DNA from 3 places in the Methylobacterium nodulans ORS 2060 genome. Region 1 is predicted to be linked to each of the others. Evidence: predicted binding sites of a transcription regulator. Region 1 holds the regulator's gene; each other region holds the start of a gene.

Region 1 (6,144 bases):
CGGGGGCGGAGGAGGCGGCGGGGCTCGGCGTGCGGGCCATGGTCGACGGCGTGCCGGTCCGGCTCGGCTCGCCCCGCTTCTGCGCGGCCGAGGACGAGGCGGCGCAGGCGCTCGCCCGCGATCCGGAAGCCTCGGCGATCTGCCTGCGGGCCGGCGAGGCGGCGCCGGTCGTGTTCCGCGTGCGGCAGGCGCCGCGGCCGGACGCGCGCGAGGTGCTGCAGGCGCTGCGCCGGAGCGGCTATCGCGTGCTGATCCTGTCGGGCGACCGTCCGGAGGCGGTCGCCGCCGTGGCCGACGCCCTCGCGGTCGCCGAGTGGCAGGGCGGCCTCACTCCCCAGGAGAAGATCCGCCGGATCGAGGCGCTCGGGCGCGAGGGAAGCCGGGTGCTGATGGTGGGGGACGGGCTCAACGACGCCCCGGCGCTGGCTGCCGCCCATGCCTCCCTGTCGCCCGTCACCGCCGCTCACGTGAGCCAGGCGGCGGCCGACGCGCTCTTCCTCGGCCGCAGCCTCGCCCCGGTGCTTGCAGTGCTGCGCAGCGGCCGGACCGCCAGGCGCCTCATGCTGCAGAACCTGTGGTTCTCGGCCGCCTACAACCTCGTGGCGATCCCGCTCGCGGCGGCGGGCCTGCTGACGCCCCTGATCGCTGCGCTTGCCATGTCGGGCTCGTCCGTCGTGGTCACGCTCAACGCCCTGCGGGCGCGCCGGGCGCCCGCCCTGCCGGAGGCAGCACGCCGATGAACGTCCTCATCCTGATGATCCCGATCGCCCTCTTCCTCGGCGGGATGGGGCTCTGCGCCTTCCTGTGGGCGCTGCGCAGCGGCCAGTACGACGACATCAATGGTGCCGAGCACCGGATGCTCGCGGACGATTGATCCAATTAAGGGACGGCCGCGGCGGCAAGACCCATGGCGACCGGCCTGAAGGCCGCAAGGAGCTGCCTGTCGAGCTTCTGTCCCATCCGGTCCATCGCCGCCCAGGCCTCTGCGGGACCGATCGGAGCGCGGTAGGGACGCCGCTCGGTCAGGGCCGAGCAGATGTCGCAGATCGTCACGAGCCGCACGAGATCGCCGATCGCCCCGCCGCGGAGCCCGTCGGGATAGCCCGAGCCGTCGAGCATCTCGTGGTGGTGTCGCACCACGTCGAGGATCTCGGCATCGAATCCCGGCTGCCGGGCCAGCAGCGCCGCCCCGATGACCGGATGCCTGCGCATCACCGCCATCTCCTCTGCGGAGAGGCTGCTCGGCTTGTTGAGGATGGCGAGCGGGATCCGGGCCTTGCCGACATCATGGAGCAGGGCCGCCCGCACCAGCCGCTCCTGGTCGTGCCGCCGGAATCCGAGGAGCCCGGCGAAAGCGCCCGCGTAGCCGGCCACGCCGAGCGAGTGCTGGTAGACCCCGATCTCGTGGGTGCGGATGACGTCGAGCCAGGCGCGAATTCCCGCCTCCGCTATGGCCTCCAGGACGATCTCGGTGCCGGCATCGATGTCGTCGAGGCTCAAGGCCACGCCGTTCGCGGCGGCCTGGAAGAGCCGTGAGACCAGCGCGTTGGCTTCCGCGGCCTGCGCACGGGCCTGCCGCAGCGGTTCGGCCGCGCGGGCTTCCGCCTCCGCCTCGATCAAGGCGAGGAGCGTCGCCCTGAGCTCGGCCTGGGAGGCGGTGGGCGGCAGCACCTGCGCAGCGCCGAGCGCCCGCGCCCGCGCGAGGGTGACCGGGCTGAGGTCCCGGGCGAGACAGAGGCAGGGGGCGCCGCGGGCACGCACGCGGCTCATCGCGCGCCGGATCCCCGCCAGAATGGCGGCGTCATCGAGGGCGACGTCGAGCACCGCCGCCTGGAACCGGCCCGGCGGCAGGCCTTCGCCCGGGAGCAGGGCGATGCAGGGCAGAAGGCGCGCGAGGCTGCCGGCGAGCGTTCGGGCCGTCCGCGGCTCGTCCGTGATCAGCAGGATGAATCCGTCCCGCATGGCATGCCCCGCACGATCTCCCGACCCAGGAGCCGGCTCCATGCTCCTTACCGCTGATCGCCCGATCCTCGAATAGATCGGTTAAGCTTTCCCTTGAAAGAGGGCGATTGGCGCATGTGGATTGATGAGAGGCGTCGCGGAGCGGTCGATCATCGTCGGGCCTGTCCCGCCAACGCCCGATCGAGGCCGTTCCGCAACGAAGGCGTGAATCGTTGTTGCCGCTGAACTCGCTCATGACCCTGGGTAAGGATCAAAAAAAGGCCTCCGCCATGCGGAGGCCTTGGCTTACGCCCCGTTTCGGGGGCGACGTTCAGTACTTGCGGATGAGGCTCACGAGGCGGCCCTGGATGCGGACGCGGTCCGGCCCGAGCACCCGGGTCTCGTAGGCCGGATTCGCCGCTTCGAGCGCGATGGAGGAGCCGCGGCGGCGCAGGCGCTTGAGGGTCGCCTCCTCGTCATCGATCAGCGCCACCACGATGTCGCCGGTATTGGCCGTGTCCTGGCGACGAATCACCACGAGGTCGCCGTCGAGGATGCCGGCTTCGATCATCGAGTCGCCGCGCACTTCGAGCGCGTAATGCTCGCCGCCGGCCAGAAAGTCCGGCGACATCGCCACCGTGCGGCTCTGGCTCTGGATTGCCGAGATCGGCGTGCCGGCGGCGATCCGCCCCATCACCGGAATGCTGATCGAGCGTCCGTTGTCGTCGGAACCGAGGGAGGACGGCATCGGGGCGGCCTTGGCAGCCGGCGCGGCCGTCCGTCCGCCTTCGACCACGCTGGGGGTGAAGCGCACCACCTCGCCCGAAGGAGGCACCACCGCATCGGGGATCCGAATGACCTCGATCGCGCGAGCCCGGTTCGGCAACCGCCGCAGGAAGCCGCGTTCCTCCAGGGCCGTGATCAGCCGATGAATGCCTGACTTGGACTTGAGATCGAGCGCGTCCTTCATCTCGTCGAAGGACGGGGGGACCCCCGTCTCGCGCATCCGCTGCTGGATGAAGCGGAGCAGGTCCAACTGCTTACGGGTGAGCATGGGGCACTCTCTTCGCCTGCGCCGATGCGCGATACGAAACAAATCGCGAACATGTTAGGCGTTCCTCAAGTGTTCCGCAAGCGGGTGTGTCGGGTATCTCCGCGCTCGCCGGCTTTCGGCCGGCGCTTCTCCATCCGGTCAGGCCGGGCTTCCCGGGCGGGTCCAAAGCGGGATCTGAGGCATGTTCTGGCAGGCGGTGCGGAGCGGCTGGAAGCGGACGCCGACAACTTGGCCTGAAGGGCATGGAGCCGGTGCTGGCCCGGATCGGGGCCACGAATCCTTTGCCGAGAGCGATGCGGCGCCTGCGGACCTGACGATGAGGGCGGGGCGGGAACGGGATTGCTCCGGTGCCGGGCACGACGTGAATCGCGTGGCACGGCCTGGAGGCGGCCGTGACCTGGCAGCCGGACCGGGATGGCTTACGGTCGGGCCGGGGCGCGCCCGCGCTCCCGGTCCATGGGCGGCGCTGCGGCTTTACGTGGTCCGGCAGCGCGCGGGTTCGGGGTCAGTCGATGGTGGTGATGATGCGGCGGGTGCGCGGCTCGACCACGTAGATGTCGTCGCCCGACGTCACGTAGCTGTAGCCCTTCAGGCGCGGGCTCTCCTCGATCACGGTCGGGGGCAGCGGATGAAGGTCGATGTCGGCCGGGAGCGTCGAGCCGACCGTCACGCGTTCCCGAATGCGCACGGGCGCCACGCGCTGCTCGGTGACGTACTTCTTGATGATCACGCGCTGAGGCGGGGCAATCTCGACCGGCTCCTCGGTGATCGTGACGGTCTGCGCGAGAGCGGCCCCTCCGATTAGGGTCAGAGCTGCTGCAGCAGACAATGCGCGCTTCATGAGCACCTCCAAGTTGAACAACCGTTCATCTTTCCCAAGGGGGAATGCGAGGTCGTTCAACGGTGAGGGTGTCCTCTTGTTCCGAGGGGCGTGGCTGGCCTGTGCAAGCGGCGAGGCGCCGGTGGACGGTGGCGGATTCAGGATCGTGGCCGTGGTCGGCGAGGCGGAGCCCGCCCTGGCCGCCCGCCCTGGCCGCACCGCGCGGCCAATGGCCCGAGTGTCCCTCAGCCCGCGACGCGCGCATCCCACCCGGCCATCATCATCCGAGCCACCGCTTCCAGCTCGGCCCGGCTCGCGCCGTCACGCGCCTGGAGTGACATCCCGCCCTGGACGGTGAGGACGAGGCGGGCGAGCGCGCCGGTGTCGAGCGATTGCGGCAGCTCGCCCTCGGCCGCCGCGCGGGCAAGCCGCGCTTCGACCCGTGCCAGATTGCGGGCGCGCGCCGCGTGCACGAGATCGCCAAGCTCGGCGCTTCCCTCGCCGCCGACGGCCGAAAGCGTCACCATGCAGCCGAGAGGGTCATCGCGCCCGCACGCCTGCGTCAGGGCGGCGGCCGTGTCCATCAGGAGCGCCTCGACCGCGTCGCGCGCCGTGGCAGCCGCCGCGAAGTTCCCCCAGACGCGGGGCTCGTACTGCTCGCCGTAGTGGCGCAGCGCCTCCGCGTAGAGCGCTTCCTTGGAGCCGAAGGCCGCGTAGAGGCTCGGCGAGCCGATGCCCATGGTCTCGGTCAGGTCGGAGATCGAGGTGGCAGCGTAGCCCTTGTGCCAGAACAGGCGCATGGCCTGCGCGAGAGCCGCCTCGCGATCGAAGGCGCGCGGGCGGCCACGGCTCCTGGACACCGTCGCACGCTTGGCAGACGGGGTGCGGGATGAATTCTGCATCGTTCGCTACATAAATTGCTTGACGGCTGGCCGCAACGCTCATATGCATTTCTGTGTCGATCACTACAGAAAGGCTGAGCGATGGTTGAGCTGACAGGCAAACGCGCCCTCGTGACGGGCGCCGCGCGCGGCATCGGCGCCGCAATCGCTGGCACCCTCGCCGCGCGAGGTGCGGACGTCGCCATCACCTACGAGCGGTCGGTGGAGCGCGCCGCCGAGGTCGTGCGCGCCGTCGAGGAGCAAGGGCGACGCGGCTTTGCCATCCAGGCCGACAGTGCCGATCCTGCGGCTGTGAGGCGCTCGGTGGACGAGGCGGCCTCGCAACTCGGCGGCCTCGACATCCTGGTCAATAATGCCGGCATCGCGCGCGGCGGGCCGCTCGCGGAGATGAGCCTCGCCGACATCGATGCCATCCTGGCGGTCAACATCCGCTCGGTCGTGCTCGCCTCGCAGGCCGCGATCCCGCACCTGAAGGAGGGCGGCCGGATCATCTCCATCGGCTCTTGCCTGGCCGAGCGGGTCGCCTTCGGTGGGGTGACGGTCTATTCCATGTCGAAATCGGCCCTGATCTCGTTCACGCGGGGCCTGGCGCGCGAGCTCGGACCGCGCGGCATCACGGTCAACCTTGTCCACCCGGGCCCGACCGACACCGACATGAACCCCGCGGATGGAACCCAAGCCGACGCGCAGCGGGCGCTGATCGCGCTCGGCCACTACGGGACCGCGGACGATGTCGCCGCAGCGGTCGCTTTCCTGGCCAGCCCCGCCGCCCGGCAGATCACCGGAACGGGGCTCACGGTCGACGGCGGCGTGAACGCCTGACGGTGCATGCGGCGCGAAATCTCTCTGGCCTAAATCGAACCTGACCTGCGTGGCAGCCGCTCTGCTCCTCATGCTGAGGTGTTGGCGATCGAAGATCGCGCAGGCTGCCTCGAAGCACGCCTGAACGTTCGTCCAAGATCAGGGTGAGCAGGAGCACCGGTCCGGGGTGCTTCGAGGCTCCGTGCGATCTTCGATCGCCAGGAGCACCTCAGCATGAGGACCGGTGGGGCTGCCATCGGGGGCCTTGCGGTCGGTTTCATCCGTTAGGGGCGGCTCGACCGGTGGTGAACTCAATCGAAGCTGACCTGCGTGGCAGCCGCCCCGCTGCTCATGCTGAGGTGGGCCGGCTCGTCGGCTCTTGCGTCGGCTTCCGCGCGGAGGGCGGCCGATGGTCCCGCCGGAAGGCGCATCACCTCCGCGCCCCGGCCGATGCGGAGGCGGACCGCCATCGGCGGTCCGCTGCCGTGAGTTGATCCCGGGCGCCTCAGAGCGCTTCGAGCGCCAGCGCGATGCCTTGGCCGCCGCCGATGCAGAGCGTCACGACGCCCCGCCGAAGGCCGTCACGGCGCATGGAATGCAGCAGGCGCGTGGTCAGGACGGCGCCC
Region 2 (6,144 bases), 2.5 Mb from region 1:
CGACAAGCCCGGATAATCGGGAGGATGGACCATGAATGACATCAGAGTGAACAGGCTGCTCAACGAGGAGCAGGCGCACGAGGCGAAGGACCTCGTGCGCGGCCTGAAGGACCGGCACATCCAATTGATCGCCATCGGCGGCGCGATCGGCGTCGGGCTGTTCCTCGGCGCCGGCAGGGCGATCAGCCAGGCCGGCCCGGGCCTGGTACTGTCCTACGCCCTCGGCGGGCTCGTGACCTTCTTCATCATGCGCGCGCTCGGCGAGCTGCTGATGCACCGGCCGGTGGCAGGGTCCTTCGCTACTTTCGCGGAGGAGTATGTCAGCCCCTGGGCCGGCTTCGCGACCGGCTGGTCGTACTGGTTCATGTGGGTGGTCAGCGGCATGGCCGAGATCACCGCCGTGGGCGTCTACGTGCACTACTGGTTCCCCGACGTGCCGCAATGGATTCCGGCGCTCATCACGCTCTGCGTCCTGTACGGCCTTAACCTGATCGCCGTGGGTCTGTTCGGTGAGCTCGAATTCTGGTTCGCGCTCGTCAAGGTCGTGGCGATCGTCGCCCTGCTGCTGATCGGCCCGGCGGTGATCATCTTCGGCCTCGGCGAGCTCGGGACCACAGCGAGCTTCACGAATCTCTGGAGCCACGGCGGGTTCTTCCCCACAGGCGTGCTCGGGGTGGTCCTCACGCTGCAGATCGTCATGTTCGCCTACCAGGGCGTCGAGCTGCTCGGCGTCACCGCGGGCGAGGCGCAGAATCCCGAGCGGACGCTGCCCAGGGCGACGAACAGCGTCGTCTACCGGATCCTCGTCTTCTACATTGGCGCCCTGCTCATCATCATGTCCCTGGTACCCTGGAACCAGCTGAGCCCCAATGAGAGTCCGTTCATCTTGGTGTTCGACAAGATCGGCATCCCGGGGGCCGCGGGGATCATCAACTTCGTCGTGATCACGGCCGCGGCGTCGTCGTGCAACAGCGGCATTTTCAGCACCGGGCGGATGCTCTACACCCTGGCCCAGTTCGGGCAGGCGCCGCGCGCCTTCGGCACGGTCAACGCCCGCCACGTGCCGGCCGCGGGCATCACCGCCTCGGCCGCGGTCATGCTCCTCGGCGTGGTGCTGAACTACTTCGTGCCGGAGCAGGTGTTCGTCTATGTGACCAGCGTGGCGCTGGTGGGCGCGCTGTGGACCTGGGCCCTCATCGTCATCGCCCACCTTGGCTACCGCAAGGCGGTCGCGGCCGGCGAGGCGGCGCCGGTCTCCTACCGCATGCCCGGATCGCCGTACACGAACTGGTTCGTCGTGGCGTTCCTCGCCCTGGTCTCGGTGTTCCTGGGCCTCGATGAAGGCACCCGCGTGGCCCTCTACGTCGCCCCGGTGTGGTTCGCGCTCCTTGGCGTCGGCTACCAGCTCACGAAAATGCTCACGAAAATGCGTGGGCGTGTCGCAAACTCGGCGCCGTGACGCAGAAGGGGCTCGGCTACCCCGCTTTCACGCTTTGTTCGCGACGGGAAGCCCGAAGCAGGAGGCGAGGAGCTGTTCTGCTCGCGCATGGTCCGTGCACCCGGGAGCACAAGGGCGGTCGTCAGCCACAGGGTGGGATCTCCCGTCCCTCCTCGTCATAGGCGCGGGCTGCGGCGGCTCATAAATGAGCGACGCCGTAGAAGATGATGCGCCGCCCCCCCGCCGCGCCTACAACGAGGAGGGGCGAATCTCGGGTCCAGCAGCCGCCATCGCTGTCACGACCGGCACCTCGGCGGGGTGCGTGGTGTAGCGGGGCGTGCGCCTCTCGAACTTGGTCGCCCAGGTCCGCTTCCTCTCGAGCCCCGCCCGCGCCGGCACCACGGTGCCGCGCCCGAAGCGCCGGTTGCAGGCATCCATCGCCGCCATCAGGGCGCCGCCGCGCTCCCGCTCGAGCGCGCCGAAGAGGGCCCGCGGGCTCTCCACCAGCGGCACGAGGTCGGTCGTGATCACGCCGGCCTTGCTGTAGCGCCAGGGCGCGCCTCTCGGCTCGCGCCAAGTCCGGTCGACACCATGGAGCGCCGCTCGGACGAGGACGAGGCTGTCGTTGGTGGCCTCGGACAGATGCACCACCGTCGAGACCGAGCGCATCGGGTCGCCCCGGTCGTGCTCGCTCGTGTGGTAAAAGCTCGCCTCCTTTCGGAACGCGATCTTGTGGCGGCCGACGCGCCGACCCCGGACAGAAGCCAAGAGCTCCGTGAAGGCGAGACCAGACCATGCGATGACCGAACTCCGAGCGCGCCTGTGGCGCGAACGGGGAACGCGAACTTTCGACCCAACCCAGGCATTTGTAAGCGTGCTGCGGGTTCCCAAAAGCGGACGTCGCCTCGCGCATTATGACTTTGAGCAGGACGCGCCGACGCAAGTGTAAGCGCCAGCTTATGGCGCGCTGCTGATCGACGAAATCATTCGAACCAGTTCCGCTTCCGCCTCGCTCTTAGCTAGGTCGCGACGAAGCACCGCTTCGGAAAGCGCGTCAGCCGCGCCGAGCATGGCCCAAAGCTTAGCTGGAGCGATGGATTTTCCATTCAGGAATGGTTCGAGTTCGGTGCGGCAGCGCGCGATGAAGCGTCCCTGGTATCCGCGGCGGAAGGCTTCCAGTTCCGGGGATCCAGCAAGAGCGGCCGCTACCCCCGGAATGTCGGTGCCTTCCGTGAGCACGCACTCGACGTAGGTCTCCGCGATGACCTTCGCACGATCTGCCAACGTCGCAGGGGATGCTACCAAGGCTGCTTGGAGAACGGCCATTCGCCTTGCATCGTAGTCCTCATAAAGCGCCTTCAGCAGGCCATTACGCGTCTCAAAGTGATCATAGACGACGGGTCGCGAGACGCCTGCCCGCTCTGCTAAGCGCCCAAGCGTCAGAGCGTCAGCTCCCTCGTCCCTGACGATCTGTCGGGCAATCTCCACAAGTTGCCGCAGGCGATCCTCACGCGAGAGACGCTGACGGGCCTTCGGTGAGCCAGGTTCTGCCATGCTTGACAACTTACCTACAGAATGTAACCTACAATTAGTATATAGGGCAGAGCTGCGCTCGAAAACCCATTCAAAGTGAGCCTCATGCATACGCTTATCGTTACCGCCCATCCCGATAAATCGTCCTACACCCATGCGGTTGTCTCCAGGCTCGTGGCTGGTCTGGAGACGCGCGACAACGATACGTACGAGGTGGTGGATCTTATCGCGGAGGGCTTCGATCCGCGCTTCACCGCCGCCGACAACGATTTCTACGATGGTCGAGCCGAACCCGGAGCCGACGTCCTGGCGGAGCAACAGCGTCTCGATAGGGCCGACGTCTTGGTGCTGGTGTTCCCCATCTATTGGTGGTCCATGCCCGCCGTTATGAAGGGCTGGATCGATCGCGTCTTCACGACCGGTTGGGCGTTCATCGATGATCCTGACAAAGGAACAACCCGTCTGCTCGGACGACTGAAGGGGCAAGTCATCGCAGTCGGCGGCTCTCACCGAGGCACGTACGACCGGCGAGGCTATCTCGATGCCATCAAGAAGCAGATCCTCGAGGGCATCTTCGGGTTTTGCGGTATGGGGGTGATCGGATTGGACCTCCTCCTTCCGATGGATTCAGAGAGCGAAAACGAGGGCCTGCAAAACGCATTCGAAATCGGTCGGCGCCTATCGGGCGAGCAGTTGTAACCGTCCGCTTTTGCCATGAGGCGCCTCGGAAGCGGACAGTCCTCTTTCCAGCCAAAATGCTCATTGGCAGACGCCGAGAGGGTTAGCGCTTGACGGCGAAGGCCCGATTACAGAAGCCGTCGTTGTTGCTCAGCACGATCACCGGCACGCCCGTGAGGCGCGGATCAAACACCCTTTCGCAGCTGCAGTAGAAGCTGTTGCCGTCGATCAGGGCAATGGCGCGGCTCATCGCACGGTGCTCGGCCGGACGTGGTGCCAGCGGATCGAAAGCAGCAGCACCCCCAGATCTGGCACTCTTCCAAGTCCTCCAGGCCGAAGGCTGGCATCTCAGGGTTGTCGAAGGTGAGTGCGCGGCGGATGCCCTGCGTGACGAGGCGCTTGAGGCTCATCTCGCCGTGCACAACCGCAACGACGACGGCACCCGGGCTGGGGTGAAGGGAGCGGTCCACGACGGCGAGGTCCTGGTCATGGATGGCGGCGCCCTTCATGCACCAGCCGCGGACGCGCCAGATGAAGGTCGCAGCGGGATTGGGCGCGAGCCAGCGGGGGAGCTCGAGGGCGCCCTCAATGAAGTCCTCGGCAGGCGAAGGGAAGCCCGCGCAAAGGGTGGTGCGCATGAAGGGAATGCGCACCAGCCCACTCCAGTCCGCTGCCTGCTCGCCGACCCGGTAGAGACTCACGCCGCCCTCCGCACTAGAACAGAAAGAGAACAAACAGGCGCACAGTTCCCGGTCAAGGCGGTCGGGGCGTCGCTGTGGAGAGCGGGGAGAACCCGCGACGGAGAGTGGCATGGGTATGCGTACGACGTTCGTGGTTCAGACGTTCGAGATCCACCGCAAGAAGCTGCGGCCCGGCACGCGCGATGTCGCTCCCACCGAAAGCGGGGCGCTGAAGCGGGCGGAGGCGATCGCGAAGCGGATGCCCGGGACGGCGGCGCTCAAGATCGTGGCCGACGATGAGACGGGCGAGCTGGAGAGTGTCGCGATCGTCGGTCAGTTCGGCGAGGTGCCAGACGACTTCGCGGAGATGGTAGCGGGCGGCTGATGTCTCGCCGCAACCCCCGTCGCGCATATGACGAGAACGGCCGGGAGATCCAGCCGCCCGCAATGAGCGAAGCCGCCCGGCGCATGACAGTGCGGACGGCGATCCTGCTGGCGGTGCCATTGGCGCCAGAGATCCCCCCACGGAGCCTCTGGACTGCCGCGCCGCTCGGAGCGTAGGCAGTTCTTCGCACTTGCGAGAGCACGAGAGTAATGGCCGCGAAAGCTTGGTCGGTTCGTGGGTCCAGCCGCCCGCTTGAGAGCCGCTGGATCAGCATCCGGGCCGACGATTGCGTCACGGCGACGGGTGCAGGCATCTCACCCTTCTACGTGATCGAGTCACCCGACTTCGTGCACGTGCTCGCACTGGAGCAGGAGGGGCGGGTCGTCCTCGTGCGCCAGTACCGCCACGGCTACGGAGGTATGAGCCTCGAACTGCCGGGAGGGCTGATCGATCCGGGCGAGAAGAACATTGTGGCGGTGGCTGCGCGGGAGCTGTTGGAGGAGACCGGGTATGGCGGCGGGCACCTGTCTCACTTGGCGACCTTGAGCATCGACCCGTCGCGCTATGCCAACCGTCAGCACCTTGTATGCGCCCGCGGCGTCGTTCTCGGGCAGGCTAATCCTGAACCGACTGAAGACATCGACGTGGTCGTTGTCTCACGCGAGGAGGCGCAGGATCTTGCAGTGTCTGGGGCGATCATCAATGCGGCACATATCGGCCTTCTGATGATGGGCCTGTCTATGACCGGGTAGCTACTGAGCGACCGGTTCGTCCTGAATCTTGCGGCAATTGAGGAGCGTCTGCACGGGCGCCGCAAGCCCCGTCGCGCCTACGACGAGCACGGCCGGGAAATCCCGCCGCCAACCATCAAAAGTCCGCCGTGGCGGCGCCTGGCAGGGCTGAAGGTGTCTGAGTGCATGGCCCAGCAGGGCAGCCCATCGGCTGCCCGGGCGGCACGATACTTTCGCGTGGTGTAGGCTGTAATGACGAAGGCCGCCGCGCCGGTGTGCTGTGCGAGACATGCCGTGGCCGGATGAGGGGGTAGGCCACGGCGGACGCTCAGAAGCTGCTCGCGATCTCCCTGATGCGTTGGGCAAGCTGGTAGGGCGCCATCGTGCGGAGCTCGCGGCCATGAATGAGCGCCCCTTTCTGACGCCCTTCGATCCACAGGCCGTCAGGGACCACGCAGACGCGAGCCGGCTTGCCTTGAGCATTAAGCTCCGCCACGGCGCGTCCGCCGGCTGCAAGGGCTTCGAGCATCTCCGAGGTGGAGATCAGACGATCACTGCTGGCGAGCATTGTGGCTCTCTTACTGGCCGCCTCTTGTTGCATTGCAGCATGACAGCGACATGGCAAAGCTTGAAGCTGGATCACGATCGGGTGATCCGCCCGCCCGAGCCCTGAAACGACGAAGCCCGCCGCGGCGGTAA
Region 3 (6,144 bases), 3.6 Mb from region 1:
CCCGTCCCTATCAGTCCCGCAAGACGGTCGTGGAGGCCAGAACGGCCCTCATGCTGAGGTGGCTGGCGGCAGCCGGCCCTCGAAGCACGCCTGACCGCTCGTCCAAGCTCCGGGTGATCGGGAGCACCGGTCCGGGGTGCTTCGAGGCTGAGCGATCTTCGATCGCCTGTGCGATCTTTGATCGCCAGCGCCTCAGCATAAGGATCGTTCTGGCCTCCACGACCGTCTTGCGGGACTGAGGAGGGACGCCCGCGCGGCCGCCTCAGGTTTATCCGCCAGCGTCGACGCAGCCGCTGGCGAACTCACACCCACGGCCCGAAGGACGCATCGGCATCCTGGACCGTTGGGATCAGATATCGAGCTCCGCCTCGTCCGCGAAGGCTGCGCGCTCGGAGATGAAGGCGAAGCGCGCCTCCGGCTTGTTGCCCATCAGGCGCTCCACCGTGTCGCCCGTGGCCTCGCGCGCCTCCTCCAGGACGGCGACGCGCAGGAGCGTGCGCTTCGCCGGATCCATCGTGGTCTCCTTGAGCTGTCCCGGCATCATCTCGCCGAGGCCCTTGAAGCGCCCGATCTCGACCTTGCCGTTCTTGAACACGGTCTTGATGAGCTGCTCCTTGTGGCGGTCGTCACGCGCATAGGCGCTCTTCGAGCCCTGGGTCAGCCGGTAGAGCGGCGGCACCGCGAGGTAGAGGTGCCCCTTCTCGATCAGCCGCGGCATCTGCCGGTAGAAGAAGGTGATGAGCAGCGAGGCGATATGGGCGCCGTCGACGTCGGCGTCCGTCATGATGATGACCTTCTCGTAGCGAAGGTCGTCCTCGCGGTAATGGGCGCCGGTGCCGCAGCCGAGCGCCTGGGTCAGATCCGAGAGGAGCTGGTTCGCCCCGAGCTTGTCGCGGCTGGCGGAGGCCACGTTGAGGATCTTGCCGCGCAGCGGCAGCACCGCCTGGGTGGCGCGGTCGCGCGCCTGCTTGGCGGAGCCGCCGGCCGAGTCGCCCTCGACGATGAAGATCTCGGAGCCCGCCGCCCCGGCCTTCGAGCAATCGGCGAGCTTGCCCGGCAGGCGCAGCTTGCGGGTCGCGGTCTTGCGGGCGACCTCCTTCTCCTGGCGGCGGCGCAGCCGCTCCTCGGCCCGGTCGATGACCCAGTCGAGCAGGCGGTTCGCCTGTGTCGGGGAGGCCGCGAGCCAGTGGTCGAAGGCGTCGCGCACCGCCGCCTCGACGATGCGCGAGGCTTCGAGGGTCGCGAGCTTGTCCTTGGTCTGACCCTGGAACTCGGGCTCGCGGATGAAGACCGACAGCATGGCGGCGCAGGTCGCCATCACGTCGTCGGTCGTGACCGCCTGCATGCGCTTCACCTGCCCCACGCGCTCGGCGTGGTCGCGCAGGCCCCGCAACAGCGCGATGCGCAGGCCGCTCTCGTGCGTGCCGCCCTCGGGCGTGGGCACGGTGTTGCAATAGGAGGAGGAGAAGCCGTCGTCGTTGGCAAGCCACGCCACTGCCCATTCGAGCGAGCCGTGGCTGCCGGGCTTCGTGATCTTGCCGGTGAAGAGCCCGTCCGTGACGAGTTCCTTGCCGTCGATCTCCCGCGCCAGATAATCCTTCAGGCCCGCCGGGAAGCGGTGCACGGCCTCGGCCGGGACGTTCGCGACGCCCTCCAGCAGCGCCGGGGCGCAGCGCCAGCGGATCTCGACCCCACCGAACAGATAGGCCTTCGAGCGGGCCATCTTGAACAGGCGCCGCGGCTCGAAGGTCAGGGCGCCGAAGATCTGCGGATCGGGATGGAAGCGCACCTTGGTGCCGCGCCGGTTCTGCACCGGGCCGACCTGCTCCAGCCCGCCCTGGGGCAGGCCCCGCGAGAAGGTCTGGCGGTAGAGGATCTGCTTGCGGGCGACCTCGACCTCCAGGAGGTCGGAGAGCGCGTTCACCACCGAGACGCCGACGCCGTGAAGCCCGCCCGAGGTCTCGTAGACCTTCGAGTCGAACTTGCCGCCCGCATGCAGCGTGGTCATGATCACTTCGAGGGCCGACTTGCCCGGAAATTTCGGATGCGGGTCCACCGGGATGCCGCGGCCGTTGTCGGTCACGGTGAGGATCCCGCCCTCCGCGAGTTCCACCTCGATGAAGCTCGCATGGCCCGCCACCGCCTCGTCCATGGCGTTGTCGATCACCTCCGCGAAGAGGTGGTGCAGCGCCTTCTCGTCGGTGCCGCCGATATACATGCCGGGCCGGCGCCGGACCGGCTCCAGCCCTTCCAGCACCTCGATCGCCGATGCGTCGTAGCCCGCCTCCGGGGTCGGCTCCGGCTGCGGCACGGCCACGGGCTTCGGGCGCTTCGGCCCGGCGATGGGGTCGACGGGCGCCGGCTTGGCGCCCGGACCGAACAGATCCCGCGCGGCGTCGTTCACGCGACGGCCTCGCGATGGGGGGACGGCTCTGGCAGCATTCGCACTCATCCTCTCCCTATACCGGAACAAACCGGAAACAGAAAGGGTCCAAACACGGATCCGCGGCGGAGTGGGAGCATGCGGCACGCGCCCAGCCCGTCGCGGGTTCGTAAACAGGTTACGTTAAGATTGCTTCACTCCGCACCCCTCCCCCGGGAACAATCCGGGCATCGACGCGTTACGGCTACGCTTCCCGGTCCCGTCGAGAGGTTGCCAGCCGATGACCGTCGCCACCCGCCATGCGCGTCATATCGCCCTTGCGCGCGCCGAGCGCGCCGCCGGTCAGGCCTTCGGCTGTCTCGACGAGGCGGTGATGGTCTCCCACCTTTCAGCCCGCCGCTTCGCCACCACGGCGACGGGGGCCGCCGTGGCGGTCGCCCTCGCCGCCACGCTCGCCTGGGCGCTCTGACGCCCGGGCTAGAGCAGGATCCGTTCATGGTGGAACGGATCCTGCTCTCGCTCTTTGATTGTGCCGCATTGTCTGCGACGAGCCGGCATCCGCTTCGTCGGAAAATGCTCTATTCGGCGGCTGCCTTCTTCTTGGCCGCGCTCGCCTTGGTGGGCGCCTTCTTGGTGGCCTTCCCGGCCGGCTTCGCGGCGGTCTCGGACTTGCGCGTGCGGGTCGTCGCCTTCTTCTTGGTGCCCCCGCCGGCCTCGCGCCGGGCCGCGATCAGCCTGAGCGCCTCATCGAGCGTGATTGCGTCGCGGTCGGCGCCCTTCGGCAGGGTCGCGTTCACCTCGCCATCCGTCACGTAGGGCCCGTAGCGTCCGGCCTTCACGGTGACCGCGCGCCCGCTCTCGGGATCGTTGCCGAGGACGCGGCCCGGATCGGCCGCCGGCCGCCCGCCCCCCTGCTCCTTGGCGACGATCAGGTCGATCGCCCGGTTCGCGCCGATCTCCAGGAGATCGTCGCCCTTGCCCAGGTTGGCGTAGGTCTTCCCGTGCTGCACGTAGGGACCGAAGCGGCCGAGATTGACCAGGATCGGCTCGCCGGTCTCGGGGTGCCGCGCCACTTCCCGCGGCAGGGCGAGGAGCTTCAGCGCCGTCTCCAGCGACACCTCGGCGGGCGAGAGGCCGCGCGGCAGCGAGGAGCGCTTGGGCTTCTCGGCGCCCTTCTCGGCCGAGGCCTCGCCGAGCTGCACGAAGGGGCCGAAGCGGCCCTCGCGCAGGGTCACGGGCAGGCCCGTTGCCGGGTCCTCGCCAAGGACGCGCTGGCCGGGCTGGCCGCCCTCGCCGGAACTCCCGTCCCCCTCGCCCTCGACTCCCGCGGCCGAGAGCTGCCGGGTGTACTTGCATTCCGGGTAGTTCGAGCAGCCGACGAAGGCGCCGAACTTGCCGAGCTTGAGCGAGAGCGTCCCGCTCGCGCAGTTCGGGCAGGCGCGCGGGTTCGCGCCGTCCGCACGCGGCGGGAAGATATGCGGCCCGAGGAGCTGGTTGAGCGCCTCCAGCACCTCCGCGGTGCGCAACTCCTTGGTGCCGGCGATCGCCGCCGAGAAGTCGCGCCAGAAGTCGCGCAGCACGGCGCGCCAGTCGATCTCGGCGTTCGAGATCCGGTCGAGCTGCTCCTCCAGGTCGGCCGTGAAGTCGTACTCGACGTAGCGCCGGAAGAAGCTCTCCAGGAAGCCGGTGACGAGGCGCCCCTTGTCCTCCGGCACGAGCCGCTTCTTGTCCAGGCGCACGTATTCGCGGTCGCGCAGCACCTGCAGCACGGCGGCGTAGGTGGAGGGACGGCCGATGCCGAGTTCCTCCATCCGCTTCACGAGGCTCGCCTCCGAGTAGCGCGGCGGCGGCTCCGTGAAGTGCTGGGTCGCGGCGATGCGCTCGCGCCGCAAGGCCTCGCCCGCCGCCATGGACGGCAGGCGGCGGGATTCCTCGTCCTCCTCGTCGTCCTTGCCCTCCTGGTAGAGGGTGAGGAAGCCGTCGAACTTCACCACCTGCCCGGTGGCGCGCAGGTCGAGGCGGCGCGGGCCGACCTGCGCGGCGATGTCGACCGTGGTGCGCTCGAGCTCGGCCGATTCCATCTGGCTCGCGACGGTGCGGATCCAGATCAGCTCGTAGAGCCGGGCCTGCTCGGGTTCGAGGAAGCGGGCGACCTCCTTGGGCAGGCGGCCGAGATCGGTCGGGCGCACGGCCTCGTGGGCCTCCTGGGCGTTCTTCGCCTTGACGCTGTAGCTGCGGGGCGCGGCGGGCACGTAGGCATCCCCGAACTCGGCCCCGATGACGCGGCGCGCGTCCTGGATCGCCTCCGGCGCCATGTCGACGCCGTCCGTCCGCATGTAGGTGATCAGGCCGACCGTCTCGCCGCCGATCTCGACGCCCTCGTAGAGGCGCTGGGCGATGCGCATGGTCTGGGCCGGGGCGAGCCCGAGCTTGCGGGAGGCCTCCTGCTGCAGGGTCGAGGTGGTGAAGGGCGGCTGCGGGTGGCGCCTGGCGGGCTTCGCCTCGACGTTTCCCACCGTGAAGGTGGCGAGTTCGAGGTCGCGCCGGAACGCCTCCGCCTCCTCGGCCGTGCCGATATCGAGGCGCTGGATGCGCTTGCCGTCGGCGCCGACGAGCCGCGCATCGAACACAGCGCCCCTGGCGGTGGCGAGCGTGGCGACGAGCGACCAGAATTCGCGCGGCCTGAACGCCTCGATCTCCGCCTCGCGGTCGCAGACGAGGCGCAGGGCCACCGATTGCACCCGGCCCGCCGAGCGCGCGCCCGGCAGCTTGCGCCACAGCACCGGCGAGAGGTTGAAGCCGACGAGGTAGTCGAGAGCCCGGCGGGCCAGATAGGCATCCACCAGCGCCTGGTCGATCTGCCTGGGCTGGGCCATCGCCGTCTGGACCGCGTCCTTGGTGATGGCGTTGAAGGTCACGCGCTCGACGGACACGTCCTTGAGCACCCGCTTGGCCTGCAGCGCCTCCAGCACGTGCCAGGAGATCGCCTCGCCCTCGCGGTCGGGGTCGGTGGCGAGGATCAGCTTGTCGGCGCCCTTGACCGCCCTGGCGATCTCCGAGACCCGCTTCGCGCCGCGGTCCTCCAGCTCCCAGAGCATCTTGAAGTCCTGCTCGGGATCGACCGAGCCGTCCTTGGCGGGCAGGTCGCGCACATGCCCGAAGGAGGCCAGAACCTCGTAGCCGTGGCCGAGATACTTGTTGATCGTCTTGGCCTTGGCGGGCGACTCGACGACGACGACTTTCATGAACGGCTTGCCTCTTCCCAAGCAGACCGCTGCGGTCTTGTCTCGATGTGGCGGACGCACGGCGCTAAGGGGAGGCGCCTCAAGCCCGACAAGTGGGTGAACGCGGAGCCGTTGTCAAATGCCCGGAACGGGGGGCCTGCCCTGCTTGCGGGCCTCTCGCCCTGCTCCTATAGCCGGGGCTCAGCATGAGCACCCAGCCGACCCGCCCGGGCTTCCCGCACCGCCACCTGCTCGGCATCGAGGGCCTGACGCCCCTCGACATCGCCGCGCTGCTCGACCGCGCCGACGAGGCCGTCGAGATCAGCCGGCAGGTGGAGAAGAAGCGCACGACGCTGCGCGGCCGCACGCAGATCAACCTGTTCTTCGAGCCCTCGACCCGCACCCAATCCTCCTTCGAGCTCGCGGGCAAGCGGCTCGGGGCCGACGTGATGAACATGTCGGTCGCCTCCTCGTCGGTGAAGAAGGGCGAGACGCTGATCGACACCGCCGCGACGCTGAACGCCATGCGGCCCGACA

What was found. The regulator LexA, encoded in region 1, represses DNA repair genes until DNA is damaged. The targets are predictions, from matches to a motif close to TGTTCNNNNTGTGTTCNG.
Region 2: a site for LexA is predicted at 4,365-4,382, ahead of MNOD_RS23585 (LexA family protein). Genes of this name have one in related genera too.
Region 3: a site for LexA is predicted at 2,466-2,483, ahead of parE (DNA topoisomerase IV subunit B). Genes of this name have one in related genera too.

Annotation. Positions count from the first base shown of each region.
Region 1 is NC_011894.1:7,556,445-7,562,588, forward strand. Features, by position in the region: gene MNOD_RS35330 (heavy metal translocating P-type ATPase) at 1-740, shown strand, start outside; gene ccoS (cbb3-type cytochrome oxidase assembly protein CcoS) at 737-874, shown strand; gene MNOD_RS35340 (HD-GYP domain-containing protein) at 880-1,962, opposite strand; gene lexA (transcriptional repressor LexA) at 2,273-2,995, opposite strand; gene MNOD_RS35350 (DUF1236 domain-containing protein) at 3,501-3,836, opposite strand; gene MNOD_RS35355 (TetR/AcrR family transcriptional regulator) at 4,061-4,717, opposite strand; gene MNOD_RS35360 (SDR family oxidoreductase) at 4,799-5,539, shown strand; gene MNOD_RS48625 (hypothetical protein) at 5,830-5,988, opposite strand; gene MNOD_RS35365 (thiolase family protein) at 6,024-6,144, opposite strand, start outside.
Region 2 is NC_011894.1:5,071,805-5,077,948, forward strand. Features, by position in the region: gene MNOD_RS23565 (amino acid permease) at 32-1,459, shown strand; partial or broken gene MNOD_RS23570 (DUF4113 domain-containing protein) at 1,688-2,146, opposite strand; gene MNOD_RS23575 (TetR/AcrR family transcriptional regulator) at 2,396-2,992, opposite strand; gene MNOD_RS23580 (NAD(P)H-dependent oxidoreductase) at 3,077-3,670, shown strand; partial or broken gene MNOD_RS47045 (Y-family DNA polymerase) at 3,786-3,881, opposite strand; gene MNOD_RS23585 (LexA family protein) at 3,835-4,350, opposite strand; gene MNOD_RS23590 (hypothetical protein) at 4,460-4,714, shown strand; gene MNOD_RS23595 (NUDIX hydrolase) at 4,924-5,466, shown strand; gene MNOD_RS23600 (hypothetical protein) at 5,774-6,013, opposite strand.
Region 3 is NC_011894.1:3,414,233-3,420,376, forward strand. Features, by position in the region: gene parE (DNA topoisomerase IV subunit B) at 350-2,404, opposite strand; gene MNOD_RS15625 (hypothetical protein) at 2,664-2,852, shown strand; gene topA (type I DNA topoisomerase) at 2,962-5,628, opposite strand; gene MNOD_RS15635 (aspartate carbamoyltransferase catalytic subunit) at 5,814-6,144, shown strand, end outside.